3 regions of the Kitasatospora sp. CM 4170 genome follow, and region 2 is predicted to be linked to each of the others. Evidence: predicted binding sites of a transcription regulator. Region 2 holds the regulator's gene; each other region holds the start of a gene.
The links. Region 2 encodes HrcA, which represses chaperone genes, less so after heat shock. Its sites were predicted from a motif close to TTNGCACTCNGNNNNNCNGAGTGCNAA; they were not measured.

Region 1 (2,265 bases), 1.9 Mb from region 2:
TTCACGGCGATTGGGCCTGTTGCAGAGGGCGTCGATCCGGATACATTCAGCCGCGGTCGACGCAATCGCCCGTGCACCGGACGCCGTTCGGTGGTCTCGGCGGGGATTGCGGCGTGCACGGCTGTGCCCAGGGGGGGTTCCCCGGGCCGGCCTCAACCAGACCCGCACCCGCAGACCCGCGGGCGCGTGAAGGGCCAGCACAGCACTAGGGGAGTTCGGAATGGCTCAGGGCACCGTCAAGTGGTTCAACGCGGAGAAGGGTTACGGCTTCATCGCGGTCGACGGTGGTGCGGACGTCTTCGTCCACTACAGCGCGATCCAGATGGACGGCTACCGCACCCTTGAGGAGGGCCAGCGGGTCGAGTTCGAGATCTCTCAGGGGCAGAAGGGCCCGCAGGCGGACATGGTCCGCGCGGCGGTCTGACCTTTCCGACACCCAGGAGTTCGGCTCGGCCCATCGGCTGGTGCACCTCTTGCTTCGCGGCGGGCCCGCACGACACGTGTCGTGCGGGCCCGCCGCCGTGTGCGGGGGCGCGGGTGCGGGCCGGCCGCGGGGCGCGGTCCGGGCCCGTCGGCGGGCCCGGTGCGAGCGCGGCGCGGGGGTGCGGCGCGGCTCGCGGGTTGGCGATTGGGCTTGCACTCGCCTACCCGGAGTGCTAATCATTGGCGTTAGCACTCACAGCGTGAGAGTGACAGCGGACCGGGTCGGTGAGGCCCCCGGGAGCGGTAGGGGAAAGGACCCCCGCACACCAGGGCCGTCCGTCGCGGGCACCCCTTGGTCCGAGCAGTCGACCGTGTCCCGGAGGACCACTTCTGATGGCCAAGATCATCGCCTTTGATGAGGAAGCTCGCCGCGGCCTTGAGCGTGGCATGAACCAGCTCGCCGACGCAGTGAAGGTCACGCTCGGCCCCAAGGGCCGCAACGTCGTGCTGGAGAAGAAGTGGGGCGCCCCCACGATCACCAACGACGGTGTCTCCATCGCCAAGGAGATCGAGCTCGAGGACCCCTACGAGAAGATCGGCGCGGAGCTCGTCAAGGAGGTCGCCAAGAAGACCGACGACGTCGCGGGTGACGGCACCACCACCGCCACCGTGCTGGCCCAGGCGCTCGTCCGCGAGGGTCTGCGCAACGTCGCCGCCGGCGCCAACCCGATGGCCCTGAAGCGCGGTATCGAGAAGGCCGTCGCGGCCGTCTCCGACCAGCTGCTGGCCCAGGCCAAGGACGTGGAGACCAAGGAGCAGATCGCCTCCACCGCCTCCATCTCGGCCGCCGACACCCAGATCGGCGAGCTCATCGCCGAGGCCATGGACAAGGTCGGCAAGGAAGGCGTCATCACCGTCGAGGAGAGCAACACCTTCGGTCTGGAGCTGGAGCTCACCGAGGGCATGCGCTTCGACAAGGGCTACATCTCGGCCTACTTCGCCACCGACCTGGAGCGGATGGAGGCGACCTTCGAGGACCCCTACATCCTCATCGCCAACTCCAAGATCGGCTCGGTCAAGGACCTGCTCCCGCTGCTGGAGAAGGTCATGCAGAGCGGCAAGCCGCTCGTCATCATCGCCGAGGACGTCGAGGGCGAGGCCCTGTCGACCCTGGTCGTGAACAAGATCCGCGGCACCTTCAAGTCCGTCGCCGTCAAGGCCCCGGGCTTCGGCGACCGCCGCAAGGCCATGCTCGGCGACATCGCCATCCTCACCGGTGGCACCGTGATCTCCGAGGAGGTCGGCCTCAAGCTGGAGAACGCCGGCATCGACCTGCTGGGCACCGCCCGCAAGGTGGTCATCACCAAGGACGAGACCACCATCGTCGACGGTGGCGGCGACAGCGAGCAGGTCGCGGGCCGCGTGAACCAGATCCGCGCCGAGATCGAGAACAGCGACTCGGACTACGACCGCGAGAAGCTCCAGGAGCGCCTCGCCAAGCTGGCCGGCGGCGTGGCCGTCATCAAGGCCGGCGCGGCCACCGAGGTGGAGCTCAAGGAGCGCAAGCACCGCATCGAGGACGCCGTCCGCAACGCCAAGGCCGCCGTCGAGGAGGGCATCGTCGCCGGTGGTGGCGTCGCGCTGCTGCAGGCCGGTGTCGCCTTCGACAAGCTGGAGCTGGACGGCGACGAGGCCACCGGTGCCAACATCGTCAAGGTCGCGCTGGAGGCCCCGATCAAGCAGATCGCGACCAACGCCGGCCTGGAGGGTGGCGTCGTGGTGGAGAAGGTGCGCAACCTCCCCGCCGGTCACGGCCTGAACGCCGCCACCAACGAGTACGTC
Region 2 (2,265 bases):
CCTGGCACTGCGGGCAGGGGCGGGAGGTCATGACCTGGCCCAGGAAGGACCGGGTGACCTGGGAGACCTCGCCCTTGCCGCGGCACATGTCACAAGTCTGCGCGGAGGTGCCGGGCGCGGCGCCCTCACCGCTGCAGGTGGTGCAGGTGACGGCGGTGTCGACCTGGAGCTCCTTGGTGGTGCCGAACGCGGCCTCCTCCAGGGTGATCTCCAGCCGGATCATGGCGTCCTGGCCGCGCCGGGTCCGCGAGCGCGGTCCGCGCTGGCCGGAGGCGGCGCCGAAGAAGGCGTCCATGATGTCGGAGAAGCCGAAGCCCGCCGCGCCGGCGCCGAAGCCGCCCGCGCCCGCGCCGCCGTTCGGGGACAGCGGGTCCCCGCCGAGGTCGTAGACCTGACGCTTCTGCGGGTCGGAGAGCACCTCGTAGGCGGCGTTGATCTCCTTGAACCGCTCCTGCGTCTTCGGGTCCGGGTTGACGTCCGGGTGCAGTTCGCGTGCCAGGCGCCGGAACGCCTTCTTGATCTCGTCCTGCCCCGCATCCCGTCGGACGCCGAGTACCGCGTAGTAGTCCGTGGCCACCAAATGCTCCGCTTGTTCCGCCTGTAGAAGTGCCTGCGACTGGGACCACCGTCAGAATTCTGACGGCGGCCGTTCCCTACGACTCGGCCAGGATCTGGCCGACGTACCGTGCCACCGCTCGCACCGCCCCCATTGTGCCCGGATAGTCCATCCGGGTCGGACCGATCACACCCAGTTTGGCCACGCTCTCATCGCCCGAACCGTAACCGACCGAGACGACCGAGGTGGAATTGAGCCCCTCGTAGGCGTTTTCCCGGCCGATCCGCACCGTCATCCCGGCGTCCGCGGTCTCACCCAGGAGGCGGAGCAGGACGACCTGCTCCTCCAGTGCTTCGAGCACCGGCTGGATGGTGAGCGGGAAGTCGTGGCCGAAACGGGTCAGGTTGGCCGTGCCGGCCAGCATGATCCGCTCCTCGTTCTGCTCGGCGAGCGCCTCGAACAGCGTCGCCAGGACGGTGGTGACGGTCGGCCGGTCGGCCGCCTCGAAGAGCGCCGGCACGTCCTCCAGCAGCCCCGGGACCTCCGGCAGCCGCCGGCCGACGGCCCGCGTGTTGACCTTGGCGCGCAGGTCCGCGAGGACCACCTCGCCGACGGCGCCCGGGCAGTCGACCATCCGCTGCTCGACCCGGCCGGTGTTGGTGATCAGCACGAGCATCACCTTGCCCGGCGCCAGGGCCACCAGCTCGATGTGCCGCACCGTGGAACGGGACAGCGAGGGGTACTGGACCACCGCGACCTGTCGGGTCAGCTGGGCGAGCAGCCGGACCGTGCGGGCGACCACGTCGTCGAGGTCGACCGCGCCGTCCAGGAAGTGCCGGATCGCCCGCCGCTCGGGCGCGCTCATCGGCTTGACCTCGGCCAGCCTGTCGACGAAGAGGCGGTACCCCTTGTCGGTGGGGATCCGCCCCGCGCTGGTGTGCGGCTGGTGGATGTAGCCGTCCTCCTCCAGCGCCGACATGTCGTTGCGGACCGTCGCCGGTGACACGCCGAGGTTGTGCCGCTCGACCAGGGCCTTGGAGCCGACCGGCTCCTCGGTGCCCACGTAGTCCTGGACGATGGCGCGAAGCACCGCGAGCTTGCGGTCGTCCAGCTGGCGGACCTCACCGGCCATGGGGCACGCACCTCCGTCTTCGCACGTTGTCCGTTGTGACATGTGTTCCGTACCTGCATGTTCCGGGCCGAACCGGGCGACCCCGGTCTTGGCACTCTGAACACACGAGTGCCAGAACCGTACCTGCCAGTGTAAGGCCCGGGTCCCACGGCAGGAACGGCCCGGCCGGGGTGATCCTGCCCGCAGTCCGCGGCGACGGGTCGCGCGCCGGATGATGCCCCGCGCCGGTCCGGGTGGGAGCATCGACAGCAGACGGCGAACGGAGGACAGCGATGTCGACCTCGGGCCAACCCACCCGCTTCGCACCGGACCGCGGCCTCACCGGCCGGATGGTCGCCACGATGTTCTTCATCGGCCTGCTCTACGTCGGCTTCACCGGCCTGCTGATCGCCCTGCTGCGCGGCGCCTGGCCGCTGATCGTGCTGATCTCCGGCGGTCTGTTCGTCGCCCAGTTCTGGTTCAGCGACAAGATCACCGAGCGGGCGATGGGCGCCCACCGGGTGACCCCCGAGCAGTACCCCCAGCTGCACGGCGCCGTCGACCGGCTCTGCGCGCTCGCCGACATGCCCAAGCCCCG
Region 3 (2,265 bases), 2.1 Mb from region 2:
CCGCTACGGCCAGGCGGCCGTCCTGGTCCCGAGCGTGGTGGTGCACGCGGTCTCGGTCGGCGCCCTGATCGCGCTGGCGCTGGGGCACGCCCCGGTCTGGAGCCTGTTCCTCGCCGCCGCCCCGGCCGGCGCCAGCGTGCCGCAGGTCGGCGCGATGGTCCGCGCCCGCTGGGTGGCCAAGCTCTCCGCTGAGGGCGCCTCGCCGGCCAAGCTGAACACGGCGTTCGCCTTCGAGTCGGTCACCGACGAGTTCACCTTCGTGATCGGACCGGTGCTGGCCGGCGCCATCGCCACCTCGGTCACCCCCTCCGCCGGCCTGATCGCCGAGGCCGCGCTGACCGTCGTCGGCGGCCTCGCCTTCGCCGCCCAGCGCGCCACCGCACCGGCCCGGCACCCGCACCAGCCGGGCGCCCGCCGGGTCTCCGCGCTCTCCTCGCCCGGTGTCCGGCTGCTGGCCGGCGCCTTCCTGGGCGTGGGCACCGTCTTCGGCGCGATGCAGGTCTCGGTGACCGCCTTCACCGAGTCGGTCGGCCAGCCCGGGGCCAACGGGACCGTCTACGGGATCTTCGCCGGCGGCTCGATGCTGGCCGGCGTGCTGTACGGCATGGTCGCCTGGCGGCGGGCCGCCCGGCACCGGATGCTCGCCAGCTACGCACTGCTGGTGCTCGGGTGCTCGACGCTCTGGGCGATGCCCAACCTGGTCGCGCTCTCGGTCGCCGGGCTGGTCTGCGGTCTGGCCATCGCGCCGACCCTGATCACCGGCTACACGCTGGTCGAGACGCTGGTCGCGGAGGGCGCCAAGACCGAGGCCTTCACCTGGCTGACCGGCGCCATCGGCCTGGGCCTGGCGATCGGCTCCACGGTGGCCGGCCGGCTGATCGACGGCCACGGCCCGTCGGCCGGGTTCCTGGTGCCGCTGGCCGGCGCCGGTCTGGGCCTGGTCGCGCTGGTCGCGCTGCGGCACCTGCTGATCGCGCCGGGCTCGGCGAGCCCGGTGGTCGCGAGCAGCGGCGAGCGGGGCGGCAGCCGGCAGCTGGTGGGTGCGGCCAAGGGCTGAGACGGGGGCGGACCCGGGGCGCGAGCGGCGCCACGCGGCGGCCGGCGGCCCTTGGCGCCGTTCCGGCCGCCGACTCATCTCACATCGGAGTCGCTGGACTGATCCAGCGGAATGCCGCATCATTGACCATCGTTAGCACTCATCAGGCGAGAGTGCCAGGAGGAAGACAAGTGCCCACGTACCAGTACCAGTGCACCGAGTGCGGCAACGGCCTGGAGGCGGTGCAGAAGTTCACCGACGAGGCGCTGACCACGTGCCCCGACTGCCAGGGGAAGCTCCGCAAGGTCTTCTCGGCCGTGGGCGTGGTCTTCAAGGGCTCCGGCTTCTACCGGACCGACAGCCGCTCCTCCTCCAGCTCCACGGTGGGCGGGGGCTCCTCGTCCTCGTCGAGCTCGTCGAGCTCGTCGTCGACCTCCTCGGCCTCGTCCTCGGGCGGTTCGACCCCCGCGGCGAGCCCCGCTCCGGCGACCGCCAAGTAGGCAGCAGCCGAGTAGGGCCGGCAGCGAGCGAGACCGGCCCACACGTTTTCCCGCAAGGCCCGCCGGGCCCGCGCAGACGCGCGACCGGCGGGCCTTGCGGCGTTCCGCGGACCTTGCGGCGCTGCACGGGGCCTTGCAGCGCTGCACGGGGCCTTGCGGCGCTGCACGAGCCCTGCGGCGCTGCGGCCGGGCCCGACGGTGCTACGCCGGCCGACGGCGTCAATCGGGCCGGCCGGCAGCCACCCCCACGGGTGAACGGGGTTGTCCACAGGCCCGGGTTTTCCACAGGTCTGGGGACAAGGCTTCCCGACCGCCGACGGGCGGCCCAGAGTGTGCGCGAGAGGCCGGCCCGGCGAACCCGGGCCGGCGCCCTGCGACCCACCCGGGCGGTGCCCCATGACGACCACGGCCGCGAGCGTCCCCCGCCGGTCCCCGCTGCCGCTCCCGGCGCCGACCGTCCCACCCCGCCGGGAGGTGCCGCCGTTCCCGCCGATCCGGCGCGGAGGCGGCCGGCTCCACCGGCTCCGGCGGGTCCTGTGGCAGCGGCCCGCGGCGCCGGCGCTCGTCCTGCTCGCGGTGGCCGCGGCGCTGGCGCTCGGACCCGGGCGGGCGGGCCTGTCCCCGCCCGACGGCGCACCCGCCCCGCACTCCGTCGGCCGAACGGGTTGTCCGTCGGGTGCGACGGGAGGATCACCCGTGACCGAATGAGGAGGTCGTCGTTCACGCGGC

Region 1: a site for HrcA is predicted at 634-660, ahead of groL (chaperonin GroEL). Genes of this name have one in related genera too.
Region 3: a site for HrcA is predicted at 1,190-1,216, ahead of RMN57_RS23025 (FmdB family zinc ribbon protein). Genes of this name have one in related genera too.

The regions. Positions count from the first base shown of each region.
Region 1 is NZ_CP134877.1:5,180,624-5,182,888, forward strand. Features, by position in the region: gene RMN57_RS22170 (cold-shock protein) at 221-424, shown strand; gene groL (chaperonin GroEL) at 817-2,265, shown strand, end outside.
Region 2 is NZ_CP134877.1:3,317,447-3,319,711, forward strand. Features, by position in the region: gene dnaJ (molecular chaperone DnaJ) at 1-577, opposite strand, end outside; gene hrcA (heat-inducible transcriptional repressor HrcA) at 654-1,688, opposite strand; gene htpX (zinc metalloprotease HtpX) at 1,961-2,265, shown strand, end outside.
Region 3 is NZ_CP134877.1:5,372,034-5,374,298, reverse strand. Features, by position in the region: gene RMN57_RS23030 (MFS transporter) at 1-1,057, shown strand, start outside; gene RMN57_RS23025 (FmdB family zinc ribbon protein) at 1,228-1,536, shown strand.